3 regions of the Lactobacillus taiwanensis genome follow, and region 2 is predicted to be linked to each of the others. Evidence: a T-box and tRNA genes for the amino acid it is inferred to sense, from the RefSeq annotation. Region 2 holds a T-box; the other regions hold tRNA genes.
What was found. The T-box of region 2 lies ahead of leuS (leucine--tRNA ligase). A T-box ahead of a tRNA ligase gene usually reads a tRNA of that ligase, here a tRNA-Leu.
Positions count from the first base shown of each region.

Region 1: it encodes a tRNA-Leu, which carries the amino acid that the T-box ahead of leuS (leucine--tRNA ligase) is inferred to sense. The anticodon was not compared.
Region 3: it encodes a tRNA-Leu, which carries the amino acid that the T-box ahead of leuS (leucine--tRNA ligase) is inferred to sense. The anticodon was not compared.

Region 1 covers NZ_CP059276.1:1,477,115-1,483,318, reverse strand. Annotated here, with positions in the region: gene rlmD (23S rRNA (uracil(1939)-C(5))-methyltransferase RlmD) at 1-77, shown strand, start outside; gene H1A07_RS07230 (serine hydrolase domain-containing protein) at 256-1,287, shown strand; gene H1A07_RS07225 (aminoglycoside 3'-phosphotransferase) at 1,287-2,072, shown strand; tRNA gene H1A07_RS07220 (tRNA-Leu) at 2,193-2,276, shown strand; gene H1A07_RS07215 (RluA family pseudouridine synthase) at 2,319-3,161, opposite strand; gene H1A07_RS07210 (PBP1A family penicillin-binding protein) at 3,268-5,325, shown strand; gene H1A07_RS07205 (YlbF/YmcA family competence regulator) at 5,349-5,702, shown strand; gene H1A07_RS07200 (metallophosphoesterase family protein) at 5,708-6,204, shown strand, end outside.
Region 2 covers NZ_CP059276.1:519,849-526,052, forward strand. Annotated here, with positions in the region: gene metK (methionine adenosyltransferase) at 1-657, shown strand, start outside; gene H1A07_RS02490 (phosphatase PAP2 family protein) at 874-1,584, opposite strand; T-box leader at 1,585-1,783, shown strand; gene leuS (leucine--tRNA ligase) at 1,828-4,242, shown strand; gene H1A07_RS02500 (putative polysaccharide biosynthesis protein) at 4,344-6,002, shown strand; gene H1A07_RS02505 (DUF2974 domain-containing protein) at 6,109-6,204, shown strand, end outside.
Region 3 covers NZ_CP059276.1:1,513,827-1,520,030, reverse strand. Annotated here, with positions in the region: gene H1A07_RS07375 (CDP-glycerol glycerophosphotransferase family protein) at 1-200, shown strand, start outside; gene H1A07_RS07370 (oligosaccharide flippase family protein) at 212-1,648, shown strand; gene H1A07_RS07365 (glycosyltransferase family 32 protein) at 1,645-2,346, shown strand; gene H1A07_RS07360 (SprT family protein) at 2,343-2,801, shown strand; tRNA gene H1A07_RS07355 (tRNA-Leu) at 2,857-2,942, shown strand; gene H1A07_RS07350 (ECF transporter S component) at 3,017-3,634, shown strand; gene H1A07_RS07345 (glycoside hydrolase family 73 protein) at 3,636-4,262, shown strand; gene pcrA (DNA helicase PcrA) at 4,362-6,204, shown strand, end outside.

The sequences.
Region 1 (6,204 bases), 940 kb from region 2:
TTAACGAAATTGATCCTGTTGATATGTTCCCTCAAACTCCGCACGTTGAAGCAGTGGCGGTGCTTGAGAAGAAATAAGTAGAATTTATCAGTGAAAAGTGTACTTTTCCATAAATAATTGGAATTAGTACACTTTTTATTTTTTCCAGTGTTAGCTTGAGTACATTTACATCTTAGGCATACAATTAAAGAAAAGCAATAAAAGGAAATTCTGCAAAAACGTAGTTGCCTTAGGTAATAATTGGAAGGAATAACTATGCGTCTGAAAAAAATTATCCTCTATATTTTCTTAGCTATCTGTATGTTCTCAGTGTTTTTATTTATTGTGCCTTCAGGAAGCAGGATTGATCCTGGACTTAAAAATTCACAAAAGCAGCTAAAGTCTTATATGAAATCTAATCATATTAATGGTTTGATGCTCGTTAGCGGTAAAGACGGCAAGCCAATTGTCATTAAAAATAATGAAACGTCTAACAAAAATGACCTAGTGAATGCAGATCAGCTATTTCCAACTGCTTCTCTTCAAAAGATTATAACGGGAACCGCAATTTATCAGTTGCAGCAAAAAGGGCAGCTGAATTGGAATACGCCTTTGTCAAAATATTATCCACAAGTTTCAGGTAGCCAAGATATTACAATTCGTGAATTAATGAATCACACAAGTGGATTAATCAATAATGCTCGTCCATCTGAACCACTTAAAAATCAAGAAGAACAAATTGCCTATATGCTTAAGTATATGCAAAATGATCATCTTCATACTTGGGATTATCAAGATGTAGACTATGAGTTATTAGCTGCAATTATCAGTAAGGAAAGTCATTTAAGCTATAACGACTATATTCAGAAGAATTTTGCTAAGCCATTAAAACTGCGTCAAATTAAGGATTACTCTGAAGTTAATCAAAATGAGATTCCTCAACCAATGAGTAGCAATGTTGACTGGCATAAAGTAGTTGTGACTACATCATCTGATTTTGGAGCAGGAAATTTATTTATATCACCTAATGATTACTGGAAATTTGTGTATAACAGCGTTTTAAAAGATCCGAAGATGATTAATGAATATGCTCAGCAGGCTAAGCATCAAGAAGTAGCTTACTTTGGTGGAGTGTATTTTAAGGACGATGTTATTCGTGCAGAAGGTAGTATTCCTGGATACAATGCTTGTTTTGTTGCTAACTACAAAACTAAGGAAATGATTATGCTGTTTTCTAATAATATTAATTACTTAACTCTGAAGAAAGCATCTGATTATTTGCTTCATCATTATATGGGATTATTTTAATGAAAAAGACTTTAATTAAGAAAATTTCAAATCAAGTGCCACAAGAATTGCAACATTTTATTGCTGATGCGGATATTTATGATAGTTCATCATCTCCTGAAGCTCGCGTATATTTTATTGATAAAGATGGCGGTTATTATTTAAAATGCGCCAAAACTGGTATGCTTGAAAAAAAAGCTAAAATGACACAATATTTTTACTCAAAGAATTTAGGCGCTGAAGTATTGAACTATAGTTCAAATAATCATGATTGGCTGTTAACTAAGGCAGTAGTAGGACATGATTGTATAGATAGCGAATATTTAGCTAATCCAAAGCGCTTATGCGATACGATTGCCACCGAATTAAGAAAATTGCACGAAATAGACTATAGTGATTGTCTCATTATGGATCGAACGACAGAGTATTTGGCAAACGCGGAAAATAATTATCGGACAGGTAATTATGATAAGTCGAGTTTTCCGGATAGTTTTGGTTATCGTTCAGCCGAAGAGGCTCATGAAGTTTTAATTTCTGGTAAAAATGCTTTGCAAAGCAAAGTTTTACTGCATGGAGATTACTGTTTACCGAATATTATTCTAGATAACTGGAAGTTTTCAGGATTCATTGATCTTGATTGTGCAGGTGTGGGTGATCACCATATCGATTTGTTTTGGAGTGTTTGGACGCTTGGGTTTAATTTGAAGACTAGTAAATATCGCGATCGCTTTCTTGATGCATATGGACGTGATAAGGTAAATGAAGAGTTGCTCAAAGTTGTTGCGGCTGCCGAAGTATTTGGGTAATTGAAGTATGGGCTTAAAAAGTAATATAAATTCTAATTATGATTTTTTAGTATTAATATTTTATTATTAACCTTTCCAACTTCATCAACTTTTTGGTATGATAGATATGTTATAAAGGTTGCCTCAATGGCGGAATTGGCAGACGCGCAGCGTTCAGGTCGCTGTTCACGCAAGTGAGTGCAGGTTCGACTCCTGTTTGGGGCACTTGAAAAAAGAGATATGCATTTTTGCATATCTCTTTTATTTTTATCTTAATTTAACAGTTTTACTTTCAAATTTAAACGGCCTCATAAAAGTAAGTTGGTAGGCAGTTAACTGTAATTTTTCTCCGTCGTGGTAATTAGAATTGTACAGCGGATCACCGATAATTGGAGCATTTAGAGCAGCTAAATGTACCCTAATTTGATGAGTGCGGCCAGTCTCTAAAATTAGCTTTACTAATACTTTATCATCATGTTCTTCAATAATTTTATACTGAGTAAGAGCTTTTTGCCCATCTTCACGTACCATTCTTTTTCTTTGATCACTTGGGTCATGACCAATTGGAAAAGAAATAGTGCCACTCTGTTTTAACTTACTAGATTTATTTACCCAAGCCAAGTATTCACGGTGCAATGTTTTATTGGTTAACTGCCTATTTAAAATTGGCACAACTGCTGGATTTTTAGCTACTAATAAAAGACCGTTGGTAAGCATATCAAGTCGGTGTACAATATAAGGACTGTAGCCAAGATAAGTTGCACAATCATTTAAAGCAGTATTTGTTTCATTTAAGTTAGGATGCGTTTTTTGACCAGCTGGTTTATTGATCACTAAGACATCGGAATCTTCATAAATTATTTCTGGTAATTTACCACTTGCAGGATAGGTTTGCTGCTCACTCTCTACTTGATCAAGATAAATATCTATTTTGTCGCCAGCCTTTACTAAAAAATTTAAGGGTAAGTATTTTCCATTAACTAGTATTTTATTTTCAGTACGCAAAAAATGACGCCATTTTCTTGGAATTAATAATTTACGCATTAATTTATCTACACTTCTTTGTGAGTAATCTTTCGGATATATCAGAGAATAATGGTATGTGGCCATCTTTTCCACCTTATCTAATTTTTAACTTTTAAAATACTATTTTTCAAATAAAGATATGCTAAAATCGTCATATTAGGTTTATTGACGAAAAGGGAGTTTTAATTTTATGCATTCCCAAAATCATGAGTTTTGGCATCGCGTTTATTTAGCGATTAAAAACTTCAACCATCGTTTTCAAATTTGGCGTTGGTTAATTTTAATTTTATTGTCGTGTTGTTTATTTGTTTGTACCTATTATACCGTTAAGGTAAAAACTTCAAATATTTCAAATATGAAGGCAGCACTTTCTACGACAACTACTATCTATGATAATAAAAATCAAAAAGCAGGGTCACTTTATTCGCAAAAAGGATCATTTGTGGAATTGAATCAAATCTCGCCTTATATTCAAGATGCCGTTATTGCAACAGAAGATCGGACTTTTTATAAAAATCCTGGTTTCAGTGTAAAAGGAATGGCACGTGCTGCAGTAAGTAGTCTAATTCACCACGGAATTGTTGGTGGTGGATCTACTCTAACGCAGCAGTTGGCAAAGAATGCGTTACTTACACAAAAGCAGACTTTTTCTAGAAAAATAGAAGAGTTATTTTTTGCGATCGAAATTAATCGTGTCTATTCTAAAAAAGATATTTTAACTATGTATCTAAATAATGCCTACTTCGGTAATGGAGTTTGGGGTGTTCAAGATGCAGCAAGACGATATTTTGGTAAAAACGCTAACGATGTTACTGTTGGGGAGGCAGCAACTATTGCAGGGATGCTTCGTAGTCCAAGTTACTACAATCCAATTGATCATATGGATAATGCCGTTGCGCGTCGTAATGTTGTTTTAGGCTTAATGGCTGATACAGGTAAAATTTCTAAGACGCAGGCAGATAATGCTAAAAGAACTACTTTAACTTTAGAAGATACTTTTTCTCAAGAAGATGGATATCGTTATCCTTACTTCTTTGATGCGGTGGTTGATGAAGCAATTGATCGCTATGGCTTAAAAGAAGAAGATGTGATGAATAAAGGTCTGAAGATCTATACTACGCTAGATACTGGTTATCAGAGTGCTTTGCAAGATAGTTTTGAAGAAAGCTGGAATTTTCCTCCAAATGCAAGCGATGGTACTAAAGTTCAAGGCGCCAGTGTAGCAATGGATCCCAAAACTGGTGCTGTGCGTGCGATGGTAGGAGGCAGGGGACAACATGTCTTTCGTGGCTATAACCGCGCTACGCAAATGAAGCGTCAACCTGGTTCAACCATGAAGCCACTTGCCGTATATTCTCCAGCCTTGCAAAGTGGTTATCATTATGATTCTGAGCTTTCTAATAAGCTACAAAAATTTGGTAAGAATGGATATGAACCAAAGAATGTTGATAATCAGTATTCTAACAAAATTCCAATGTATGAAGCTTTAGCAGAGAGTAAAAATGTTCCTGCTGTTTGGTTATTGGATAAGATAGGCGTCAGAAAAGGTGTTCAATCCGTTGAAAACTTTGGCATTCATGTAAATAAAAATGATCAAAATTTAGCCTTAGCATTAGGGGGATTGTCAACTGGTGTATCTCCAATGCAAATGGCACGTGCTTACAGTGCTTTTGCAAATGAAGGGAATCTGCCAAATCAATCCTACTGTATTACTAAGATTACTGATGCAAGCGGTAATGTTATTGCTCAAAACAAAAATCCTGGTAATCACCGTATTATTTCAACTAATACTGCTAAAGAAATGACATCAATGCTTTTAGGAGTATTTACCTCTGGTACTGGTAAATCAGCACAGCCAGCAAGCTTTAGAGTTGCTGGGAAAACTGGATCAACTGAAGTACCTGATAGTTATGGCTTTGGTACTAAAGACCAATGGATTGTTGGTTACACGCCAGATGTTGTCTTATCAACTTGGGTAGGATTTGATAAGACTGATCAAGAGCATTATATGGAAGGTATTTCTGAAACAGGAATTACCCACCTCTATAAATCTGAATTAGAACGTCTGCTTCCGTATACACCACAAACCCAATTTAAGGAGAAGAGTGCCCAACAAATTTCAAAAGATACGGGGGCAAATTCTGACTGGCTCGGTAATTTAGGTCAACAAGTACAAAAAGGAATCAATGATACTGGGTCTAAGTTTAACGAATGGTATAATAATCTTAAAGGACTTTTAGGTCAGTAAAAATAAAGGAGAATTAATTTAAAATGGTTAATATTTATGATAACGCCAATCAATTGGCAAAGGACTTACAAGAAACTGAACAATTTAAAGATTTAAAGAAGTCTCTTGAAAACTTAAAGAATAATCCAGAAAGCTTAGATTTATATCAAAGAATGGATAAGCTTCAACAACAAATCTTAGCTGCACAAAATTCTGGCCAACCACTTTCAGACGAAGTTAGAAAAGAATATCAAAGGATCAATGAAGAAGTTCAAAATAACGACGAATTAAAGGACATGATTACTAAAGAACAAGCTCTTTTCCAAATGATCAATGATGTTCAACAAGCTATGACCAAGCCAATTGGTGATTTATACGATGATTTAAAGGCAAAATAATAAATATGAAATTTATGCATTTAGCAGATGCGCACTTAGATAGTCCTTTCCAGGGACTATCTTTTTTGCCATCTAATGAATTTAACGATATTAAAGAGTCAACTCAAAAATCCTTTACTAAAGCGATTGATACTGCAATAGAGCAAAAAGTAGATTTAGTATTAATTGCTGGTGATACTTTTGATTCGGTTAATCCAAGCCCGCAGAGTCAATTATTTTTTAATCGTGAAATTAAAAGATTGACTGATCAAGAAATTCAGGTAGTGATGATTCTGGGAAACCATGATTACTTAAATCCTGAAGAAATGATTTTACCTCAAACACCATATTTTAAGCTCTTAGGTTCTGATGAAAAAGTAGAAGAGGCGCAATTTAAAACTAAAACTGGCTTTCCTTATACAGTGGTCGGGTTCTCTTATCAACATAATCACATTGAAACAGATAAAATCAGTGAGTTTCCTAAAAAGGGTGATAACTTTACTTTCGGTTTGATGCATGCGGG
Region 2 (6,204 bases):
GAATACGATGAGGAAAATAGGCCAAAACGCGTTGATACAGTTGTCATTTCTACTCAAACTGATGCAACAGTAACTAATGATGAAATTCGTGAGGCCATGATTGATATGGTTATTAAAAAAGTTATTCCATCTCAATATCTTGATGAGAGTACTAAGTTTTTGATCAATCCTTCAGGTCGTTTTGTTATCGGTGGGCCTAAAGGAGATTCAGGTTTAACTGGTCGTAAAATTATTGTTGATACTTATGGTGGATATGCTCGCCATGGTGGTGGTGCTTTCTCTGGGAAGGATTTAACTAAAGTTGACCGGAGTGCTAGTTATGCTGCTAGATATGTAGCCAAAAATATTGTTGCTGCAGATTTAGCTTATCAATGTGAAATTCAATTAGCTTACGCGATTGGAGTAGCTCACCCAGTTTCAATTATGGTTGATACTCATGGAACAAGTAAGGTAAGTGAAGATTTATTAGTTGAAGCAGTTCGAAATGTTTTTGATCTAAGACCAGCAGGTATTATCGAAATGTTGAACTTAAGACGTCCTATTTATCGTCAAACGGCTGCTTATGGCCATTTTGGAAGAACTGATGTTGATTTACCTTGGGAACATACAGATAAGGTAGAAGCGCTAAAAAATTATGTGAGTGAACATGTAAAATAAAAGTAATACTAAATATGTTACTCATTTTAGTAGCCGCAGACTTAGCTTTAATTTTAGTACCAATTTATACGTCTTTTTGGGTATTTTGCTTCAAAGTCGGTGTATGTTGTCTCTTTAATCGTCATCATTCTATCTTTATTACTTAATCAACTATACAAACAGAAAAAAATGTATACGAAAAAAGCTAACTGAGAATTTTGATCTCAGTTAGCTTTTTTATTCATATTTTTTGTTTAAGTATAGATGGTATAAAACTGAAAAACCCAGTAAAACAAAAGTCGTTCCTTCTAGCCACCCGCCAACAACATCAGAAGGGTAATGAACGTGACAGAAAATTCTAGTGTACCCAATAAAAAGCGGGAAGAGAGCCCAAATAATAATTAATATAGTTTGCCAAAACTTACTTTTAACTAATAAAATAGTTAGCACAATTAGAATGCCGAAGAATGTGGCGCTTCCTACAGAGTGTCCTGATGGGAAACTATAGCCATCGGCATAAACTAAGTGATGGACTAAAGGTCGATGTCGTTCAACTGCATGCTTAGTAATCCAGTTATATCCATTAGCACAAATCATTAATCCTGCCGTAAAAAAAGCGTAAGCAAACTTTTTAGCGAATAATAATCCGATGAATAATACGATTGTTGCTACTGTTAAGGTACTAGTATTGCCAATTACTGTTAACTTAGTTGCAATTGCTATATTAGTTGCATTGTTATTAGAAACTAGATCAATAATAGTTTTATCAAAAGATTGGATAAATGAAGTTTGATTAATAACTAAAAGTGCCCAGATTACATAGAGAATTAAAAAAATAAATCCCGGAATTAGGGTATCATGGATGGTTAAATTATTATGTTTCTTTTTCAAAAATATTTCTCCTCTTGTAATTTCTAGTAGATGTGGTAAATTATAATCATTATCCATAAAAAAATAAAGACTAGGGAGTAGTAGCAAGTGATGGTTGTTATTAGAGATGAGCTGGTTGGTGCAAAGCTTAACAATTGTCTTGTGAACTTGCCCTTATAGATAAAGTCTATCGTTTGCTTTCCGCGTTAAGGGGCAGGAGTGTCGCACAATATGTGTGGAACTTAGGTGGTAACGCGAAATGAACTTCGTCCTATGATTTTATGATCATAGGGCGTTTTTTAGTTTTAAGGAGAGATTTAATTGTATAATCACAAGACTGTAGAGAGAAAATGGCAAAAATACTGGGCAGAGCATGATACTTTTAAAACAGGAAATGATCCTAAAAAGAAAAATTATTATGCTCTAGATATGTTTCCATTCCCATCTGGTAAAGGATTACACGTGGGTCATCCAGAAGGTTATACTGCAACCGATATTATGTCTAGAATGAAGCGGGCTCAAGGATATAATGTCCTTCATCCAATGGGCTGGGATGCTTTTGGTTTACCAACTGAACAATATGCTTTGAAGACTGGTGAAGATCCAGAAAAAGTTACTAAGGAAAATATTGCTAACTTCAAAAAACAACTCAATAAGTTAGGCTTTTCATATGATTGGGATCGTGAAGTTACAACGTCAGATCCAAATTATTATAAATGGACTCAGTGGGTTTTTGAACAGATGTATAAGAAGGGCTTAGCTTATGAAGCGGAGGTCCCTGTTAACTGGTCACCAGATTTGGGTACTGTGGTTGCTAATGAAGAAATAGTTGATGGTAAAACTGAACGTGGTGGTTACCCAGTTTATCGTCGTAATATGCGTCAATGGATGCTTAAAATGACTGCTTATGCAGATCGTCTGCTTGAGGATTTGGACGATTTAGATTGGCCAGAACCAGTTAAGGAGATGCAACGTAACTGGATTGGGCGCTCAGAAGGTGCACAAGTTACGTTTAAAGTTAAAGATAGCGATAAGACTTTCGATGTCTTTACCACGCGACCAGATACCCTATTTGGAGTAAGTTATACAGTTCTTGCCCCAGAAAGTAAATTAGTTCAAGAAATTACTACTCCTGAACAAAAAGAAGCAGTTGATGCTTATATTAAAAAGATTGAATCAAAGTCAGATCTTGAAAGAACCGATCTTAACAAAGATAAAACTGGTGTATTTACTGGTGCTTATGCAATTAACCCAGTAAATGGTAAGGAAGTACCAATTTGGATTTCCGATTATGTTTTAGCTAGTTACGGAACTGGTGCAGTGATGGCTGTACCAGCACATGATGATCGGGATTATGCTTTTGCAACTAAATTTAATTTACCAATTAACAGAGTAATTGAAGGCGGAAATTTAGAAAAAGAAGCCTTTACTGGAAATGGTAAGCATGTTAATTCCGAATTTTTAGACGGTTTAGATAATGAAGAAGCTAAGAAGAGAATAATTGAATGGCTTGAAAACCATCATGTAGGTCAAAAGAAGGTAAATTATAAGTTACGTGATTGGGATTTCTCTCGTCAACGCTACTGGGGTGAACCAATTCCAGTTATTCACTGGGAAGATGGTACTACTTCATTAGTACCTGAAGATGAATTACCACTTCGCTTGCCTCATGCAACTGACATTAAGCCATCTGGTACCCCGGAAAGTCCATTAGCTAATCTGACTGATTGGGTAAATGTTGTTGATAAGAACGGTAGAAAAGGTAGGCGTGAAACCAATACTATGCCTAACTGGGCTGGTTCAAGCTGGTACTACTTACGTTATGTTGATCCACATAATGATAAAGAATTAGCTGATTATGATTTACTTAAGAAGTGGCTTCCAGTTGATCTTTATATTGGTGGGGCAGAACACGCTGTTCGTCACCTTCTTTATGCAAGATTTTGGCACAAGGTTCTTTATGATCTAGGCGTTGTCCCAACTAAGGAGCCATTCCAAAAATTATACAACCAAGGCTTGATTTTAAAGAATCATGAAAAGATGTCTAAGTCTAAAGGAAATGTTGTTAACCCTGATGAAGTAATCGATGAATATGGTGCAGATTCACTTAGAATGTATGAAATGTTCATGGGACCATTAGATGCGTCAATTGATTGGGATGACAACGGTCCAGCATCTACTAAGAAGTTCTTAGATCGTGTATGGCGTCTATTTGTTAATGATCTTGATTTAAAGGCAATTCCACAAGAAAAGATTGTTAAAGAAAATGATGGCGAGCTTGATAAGGTTTATGCTGAAACAGTTAAGAAAGTTACTGAAGACTTTGAAGCTTTACACTTTAATACTGCAATCAGTCAAATGATGGTCTTTATGAATGCAGCTCAAAAAGCTAAGACTATTCCACGTGAATATGCAGAAGGTTTTGTTAAGCTTCTTGCACCAGTTGCTCCACACATGATGGAAGAAATTTGGTCAGTATTTGGTCATGATGAATCTATTGCATATGCTAAATGGCCAGAATATGATCCTACAAAATTAGTTGAATCAACAGTTGAAATTATGGTTCAAGTTAATGGTAAGCTTCGTGGTAAATTTAAGGCTGCTAAGGATAGTGATAAAGATACCTTAGAAAAAGAAGCTCTTGCTCTTGATCATGTTCAAAAATTCTTAGATGGAAAAGATGTCAAAAAAGTCATTGTTATTCCAAACAAGATTGTTAATATTGTTGCTAAGTAATTTAAGTTTTTCCTAAATAATTAATATTTGTAAATACAATTTACATTAATGAGTAATATATAATTCAGACGCTTAACTGGATATAGGGAAAATTTATCTTTATGGAAAACAATACTAAAAATACTAAAGAGACAATGGTCAAAGGCTCCGCATGGATGACTTTTGGCTCTATTGTGTCACGAATTTTAGGAGCATTGTATATTATTCCATGGTATGCCTGGATGGGGAGTCATGGGAACATTGCCAATGCTTTAACAGCGAAAAGCTATAATATTTATAGTTTATTTATTATTATTTCTACCGCAGGTATTCCCGGAGCGGTTGCCAAGCAGGTGGCGAAATATAATGCTTTAAATGAATATGATATTGGGCGAAAACTATTTAGACGCGGCTTAATTTTGATGGCCATGTTTGGTGTGATTTGTGCAGCAATTATGTATTTTGGTGCTCCAATTTTAGCTACTGATGATATCATTGGTGCACTTTTGCATGGAGCTAAAAGTGATCCACGTCAAGTTGCCGTGATGAGAAGTCTTTCTTATGCAGTTTTAATTATTCCAATTTTGAGTATCATGCGTGGGTATTTCCAAGGTTATGCAGATATGATGCCTCCAGCTATGTCTCAATTTATTGAACAATTGGCCCGAGTAATATGGATGCTATTGACAGCTTATATTATTATGCAAGTTCAACACGGATCCTATGTTCATGCGGTTGTTCAATCAAATTTAGCTGCAGCTATTGGTGCGGTATTTGGAATTTTGCTCTTAGTATGGTTTTTATATCGTAGGCGAAATGAACTGAACGCATTAATGGAGCAATCAAACCACGCAATTAAAATTTCTACTGCAGGAATTTTCTGGGAAATTATTAATCAATCTATTCCATTTATCATCATTGATTCTGGAATCACCTTGTTTCAATTAATTGACCAATATACCTTCCATCCAATGATTGCTATGTTTGTTCATGCTAGTTCTGATCAAATTGAATCATGGTATGCATTGTTTGGATTAAATGCAAATAAATTAATCATGATTATTGTATCTTTAGCAACTGCAATGTCAGTAACTGCTATTCCACTTTTATCAGGTGCCCATGCACGACGTGATTACGCCAGCATTTCTAACCAAATTGAAAACACCTTGGAATTATTCTTATTTGTTATGATTCCAGCTTCATTGGGGATGGCTGCTATTGCAACGCCAATTTATACAATTTTTTATGGCTACGATCAACTAGGTTCAAATGTCTTGTACTTATCATCATTTACGGCAATTAGTTTAGGACTATTTACAGTTTTGATGGCAATTTTACAAGGTCTATCAGAGAACGGACTAGCTATAAAATACCTAATTTTAGGAATTATCATTAAATTTGCTGTCCAACTTCCAATGATTAAATTCTTTAAAGTATATGGGCCGCTCTTAGCTACAAATATTGGATTGATTATTACTATCTGGCTTTCTTTAAAACACTTAAAGGTTAGGTACAAATATAATAGTAATCGTACATCGAGACGATTTATTGGAATTGCAATCTTTTCAATGGCCATGTTTGTGATAGTTACCGGAGTAGTTGATTTCGGTGGAAGAATTATTTCACCCGAACGCAGACCAACCTCATTTGTTCTTGTTACACTTGCAGTGGTTATTGGCGGCTTACTCTATGCCTTTTTAACAGTAAAATTTGGTTTAGCTCAAAAGATAATTGGACCAAAAGTTGATAGGGTCTTAGAAAAATTACATATTAAAGTTTAAAAGAGAAAAAGGAAACTTGAGTAAGATACTTACCTAAGTTTCCTTTTTTGCCCCTGCCAAGGAAGTCTATTATATAATATTTTCGGAGAAAGTGAGGAAGAAAAAAGTGGATAATATGCTTGTATATGCTGCAAAAGAGAAGCGAAGTTTTAATGAATTTTCCTTAAATGAAGTAGATAGTATGATTTTTTCTCAATTAGCA
Region 3 (6,204 bases), 900 kb from region 2:
GTGGCTTATTGTTAAGTCCATACGAAGATGTTACGCCGGGACCTTGTGTTAACTCACAAAAAGAACTTCTGCAAGTTTTGAGACATCCTGATGATCATCAATACAAAAATCAGCGTTTTGATTGGCGTGAGTTAATTGATGAAGTTGACTATCTTGATTCTTGCGAACCTATCTTTAATTACATGACAAAGAAGTTTTAGAGGAAAAAGTAGTGAAGCGAACTTTTCTTAATATTTTATATAATGCGGTCTACCAGATTTTTCTAGTTTTAGTACCGTTAATTACCGTTCCATATTTGTCTCGAGTTTTAGGACCTAAGACTTATGGTATTTATGGCAGTGTTAATAATACTGTGCAGTTTTTAATGGTATTTTGTACTTTGTCAGTTTCTTATATTGGAATACGAACTGTTTCTCGAACTAGAACTTATGGAACACCGCAAGAATTGACTGATGCTTTTTGGGGCCTATGGTATTTTCAAGCAATTGCCGGATTAGTTACGATTTTAATTACGTTGTTAATTACTAACATTTTTCATATTCAATATTGGAACTATTTGATCTTAATGGTGCCATATTTAATCTCGGCACAAGTTGATATTTCATGGTTCTTTCAAGGATTAGCAGATTTTGGACGAGTGGTTTTAAAAAATACTGCTGTTAAATTAGCAAGTGTAGTTTTGATCTTGCTATTAATTAAATCACCAGCTGACCTTTGGAAGTACTTTTTAATTATGTCAGTTTCAACTATGCTCGGGTCATTTGTTTTTTGGCTTGATATCCATCGCTATGTTGGTAAACCGGTTAATCATTTTTATAAATATAAAACTACGATTGTTTCTATCATTACTTTGATGATTCCGCAGATTGCTACACAAATTTATACGTCACTTGATAAGCCGATTTTGGGCTTCTTTAGCAATTCAACGCAGGTTGCCTTTTATGATAATTCGCAAAGAATTTCTAATATGATCTTGGGAGTAATTACTAGTATTTCTTTAGTTATCATGCCAAAAATGGCTAGTGAGGAAAAAGAAACGCAGAAAGTTGTTTTGAAGAAGTCGCTTGAAGCAACGACAATGCTTGGTACCTTGTTTGCGGTTATTATTATGGCAAACACTAAGCAGTTTGTGCCGTTTTTCTTTGGAAAAAAGTTTATTCCAATGACTCCTTTAATGTTCTTCTTTACCTTAACGATTATTATGATTCCTATGGGAGGAGTATTTGCTAATCAATTTGCATTAGCTAACAGGAGAGATAAAGAATATGCTATCCCAGTAGTTATTGGAGCAATCATTGAAGTCGTATTAGCGGCTTTATTAGATCGGCCATACGGAGCAGGTGGGGCAACAATCGCAATTTTAATAACGGAATTTGTAGTTCTAATTTTGCGACTTTGGATTGTGAGAGATGATTATAATTTTAAAGAAGCTTTTTATGATGTACCTAAGTATTTCTTAATTGGAATAATCACGCTAATTGCTGGTATGTTCATGCCTAACTTGATTAATTCAATTTTTTTAAATATGGCAGTTAAGTCCATTTTAATGTTGATTATTTATGCAGTAATTATGTTTATAATGAAGTTGGACTTTAATCAAGATATTGTAGATTTTATTGCACGCTTTCTTAGAAAGGTAAAAAGATGATCCCTAAAAAAATTCACTACGTTTGGGTAGGGCATAATCCTAAGTTACCATTAGTTGAGGAATGTATTGCAACTTGGAAAAAGAAATTGCCTGACTATGAATTTATTGAGTGGAATGAAGATAGCTTTGATATGCATGAAAATAAGTATATTGAACAAGCTTATCAAGCAAAAAAATGGGCTTTTGTGTCGGACTATATTCGTGCTCGTGCGATTTATGAGCAAGGTGGAATTTACTTAGATACAGACGTTAGAATTCTTAAAAAATTAGATCCACTTTTAAGTAATCATGCTTTTATTGGGTTTGAGAACAATGACTACTTATCAGCCGCTATCTTTGGCGCGGAAGTACATCATCCCTTTATAAAAGATATACTCGACTATTATCAGGATAAAAAATTTACTTTTGATAAAAATAATCAAATGGCTGGTGTAAACAGCTTGTCAGTAACTGATATTTTAAAAGGGAAATACGGCCTAAAAACAGGTAATTATGAACAAAGATTAAAGGCTGGCATTCATGTCTATCCAGATGGTGTTTTGTGTAATCCTAGTAAAGACTCATATTCAATTCACTTGTTCACGGGTACTTGGATAGATGGACAAGAGACAGTAAAGCAAAAAATTGTAACGGCTTTAAAGAGAAGAATCTCTTCTCCAAAACAGGCTAGTTTATATCAAAAATTAATTCGAAAATGAATCAAGAAGAGTTACAAAAATTAGTAGAAGAAATTTCATTGAAATATTTTCATGTGCCGTTTAAGTATGAGGTCAAAATTAATAATCGTATGACAACTACTGGAGGAAGATACTTTCTTAATGATCACCATATTGATATCAATGGTCATTTTTTAGAAGAAAGATATCGCGCAGATCTTATTGGAATTATTAAACATGAATTAACGCATTATCATTTACATTTAGCAGGTAGAGGCTACCAGCATCGAAATCGTGATTTTAAAAATCTTCTAGCTTATGTTGGTGGCAGTCGATATGCACCAGATCTTGGCTTAAGGCGTAGACAGAAGAAAAAATATATTTACGAATGCGAAAATTGCCACCTTCAATATCCGCGTGTTAGAAGAGTCAATACGCGAAAATATCGATGTGGTAAATGTGGCGGAAAACTAGTCTTAGTAAAGAAAAATAAATAAAAACCAAAAATCCATTTGCTAAAAGAAAAATTATCTGGTATATTAGTTAAGTACCGCGGGCGTGGCGGAATGGCAGACGCGCAAGACTAAGGATCTTGTGATCGCTTTTAGATCGTGGAAGTTCGAGTCTTCTCGCCCGCACTACTAAGAAAAGGAAGTCGCAAATGCGGCTTTCTTTTTTGCTAAAGTTAAAAATTAATAAAGCAGGAAAGACTATGATTAATAAAAAAACTTTTAGAATTGCCATTAGTGCTATTTTTATTGCAATTATTTTAGTTCAAACATTTGTCCCTTATATTGGCTATATTCGCATTTTACCAGGCTTGCCATCAATTACGACTATACCTTTGACTGTTGGTTTGGCTGGCTGCTTAATGGGACCGGGATTTGGGACAACTATTGGTTTATTTTGGGGATTATTGAGCTTATTTGTAGCTTATACACAGCCGGGCGATATCGTCAGTATGCTGTTATTCCGCAATGTTTTGATTGCATTAGTTCCTCGTACAGCCGCAGGTTTTATTGCAGGGATGATCGGACAAGCTGCTAAGGATGATTCTAATTTGCAAAAAACTGTTGTTTATACCATAGCTGGTTTATGTACTTCACTTGCTAATACATTATTAGTAATCGGTATTACTAGTTTATGGTATATGAAAGATCCGTCGGTTTTACTTCATTCATTGGGGCAAACTCAAAATTCTGCTCCTTTAATTGCAATTTTATTAAGTGTTTTAGGCGTTAATGGTGTTGTAGAAGCAATCTTTACTGCTGTTCTTACTCCAGCAATTGCACTGCCTTTAAAGCAAGTGATGAGAAGGAAGATGAATTAAAATGTCACGCAGACGCCGTCAAAAAAATATTCAATATGTAGTTGCAAGAGCTTTTGCTATTTGTTTTACTTTGGTAATAATTTTATCAGGATTTTTGTATTGGCGTCATCAGGTCGTGACTAATGAAAGATTACGACAAGAGCAGTTAGAAAAAGAACGCTCTCTTCAAAATAAGGAAAACTTTATCAAGGTAGTAGCTCCAATTGCTCAAAGAGCCGATAAACCTTATGGACTTTTTCCTAGTGTCACGATTGCCCAAGCGTGTTTAGAGAGTAACTTTGGTCAAAGCGAACTCTCTAAAAAATACAATAATTTGTTTGGTGTAAAGGGAACGGATCCTAATACAAGTAAAGAGTTGACTACTTCTGAATTTGTGAATGACCACTGGGAGACGGTAACGGGACGCTTTCGTGTATATGAATCTTACGACGAATCTATCCAAGCTCATACACGTTTATTTGTAAATGGAACAAGCTGGAATAGAAATCAATATCAACATGTTTTAGTGGCTAAAGATTATGCTAGCCAAGCGCAAGCTCTAGAGACAGATGGTTATGCAACAGATCCAGGTTATGCTAAAAAGCTTCTTGATTTAATTAAAGAGTTTAATTTAACACAATATGATTAATTCCAAAACAACGATAGTTAAGTTAAAAGCTATCGTTGTTTTTTGTTATAATAGACAAGTCTATTTTAGTGTTTGAGTAATTAAGAAAAGGAAGAAGCAATGAGCGAAGAAACAATTCTTGCAGGATTAAATCCTCAGCAGAAAAAAGCTGTGCAGTGTACTGAAGGTCCACTTTTAGTAGTTGCTGGAGCTGGTAGTGGAAAAACATCAGTTTTAACACGTCGAATTGCCTATTTAATTGAAGAAAAAGGCGTTGCACCATGGAATGTTTTAGCCATTACTTTTACTAATAAGGCAGCTAGCGAAATGAAGGAGCGTGTTCAAAAGCTCTTAGGACCAGCTGCTGATAGTGTTTGGATGTCTACCTTCCATGCTTTGTGCGTTCGCATTTTACGCCGAGATGCAGAAAAAATTGGCTATTCAAACAATTTTTCAATTGCAGATTCTGCAGAGCAGTTGACTTTAATTAAGCGAATTGAAAAAGATCTTAATATTGATCCTAAATTGTATGATCCAAAAGCAATTTTAGGTGCTATTTCTAATGGGAAAAATGACTTGCTTACTCCTAAAAATTTTAAGGAACAAGCAGCCAGTCCTTTTGAAAAAGTAACTGCTCAAATTTATGCAGAATATCAACACCGTTTAAAGCGTGATCAAATTATGGATTTTGATGATTTGATTATGCAAACTTTAATTTTATTCAAAAAAGATAAAGAAACGCTTCATTATTATCAAAATAAGTTCCGCTATATTCTAGTAGATGAGTATCAGGATACAAATGAAGCTCAATATCAGCTTTGTGTTGCTTTAGCTGCTCAATATAAAAATATTTGTGTTGTTGGGGATGCTGATCAATCTATTTATGGTTGGCGCGGAGCCAACATGGAAAATATCCTTAACTTTGAACATGATTATCAAGATGATGAAGTTAATACAATTAAATTAGAACAAAACTACCGTTCCACTGGCCATATTCTTGATGCAGCTAACTCAGTAATTAAAAATAATCTGAAACGTAAACCTAAGAAACTTTGGACGGATAAAGGCGCTGGCGATAAAATCAATTATTACCGTGCTCAAAGTGGAAATGATGAAGCACTGTTTATCATTTCAAAGATTAAAGAAGAAATAAAAGAACATCAAAGAGACTACAAGGATTTTGCTGTTCTTTATCGTACCAATGCTCAATCACGTAACGTCGAAGAAGCTCTAGTTAAAGCTAATATTCCGTATCGGATTGTTGGAGGACATAAGTTCTACGACCGAAAAGAAATTAAAGATATTTTGGCTTATTTAAAAGTTGTCGCAAATCCTGCTGATTCAATGAGTTTCAACCGAATTATTAATGTACCAAAACGTGGTTTGGGTCCAACTACGATGGCTAAGTTTAACGGTTTTGCTAATGATAATGACTTTACAGTAGAAGAAACATTTAAAAACTTGAGTTTAGCTCCAATTACTGGCCGTCCTGCTAAAACTTTGTCTATCTTTGGAACTAACTTAAGAGATGCAATTGAATACAGTAAGACACATACTGTAACTGGTTTGACCGAAAAGTTATTAGCTGATTTTGGTTATAAAGAAGCCCTCGAAAACGAACATACTATTGAAGCTGATACTCGTTTAGAGAACTTGAATGAATTCTTAACTGTTACTAAGCGATTTGATGATAATTATGAGCCAGAAGATGAAAACTCAACTGCTTTAGGTGATTTTCTTTCAGAAATCTCACTTTTAAGTGATCAAGATGACTTGGAAAACCAAGATAATCAAGTTGCCTTAATGACACTCCATGCAGCTAAAGGACTAGAATTCCCAGTTGTTTTCTTGGTAGGAATGGAAGAAGGCTTATTCCCACTTTCAAGAGCAGCAAGCGATCCAAGCGAGCTTGAAGAAGAGAGACGTTTAGCATATGTAGGAATTACGCGTGCCGAAAAGAAAC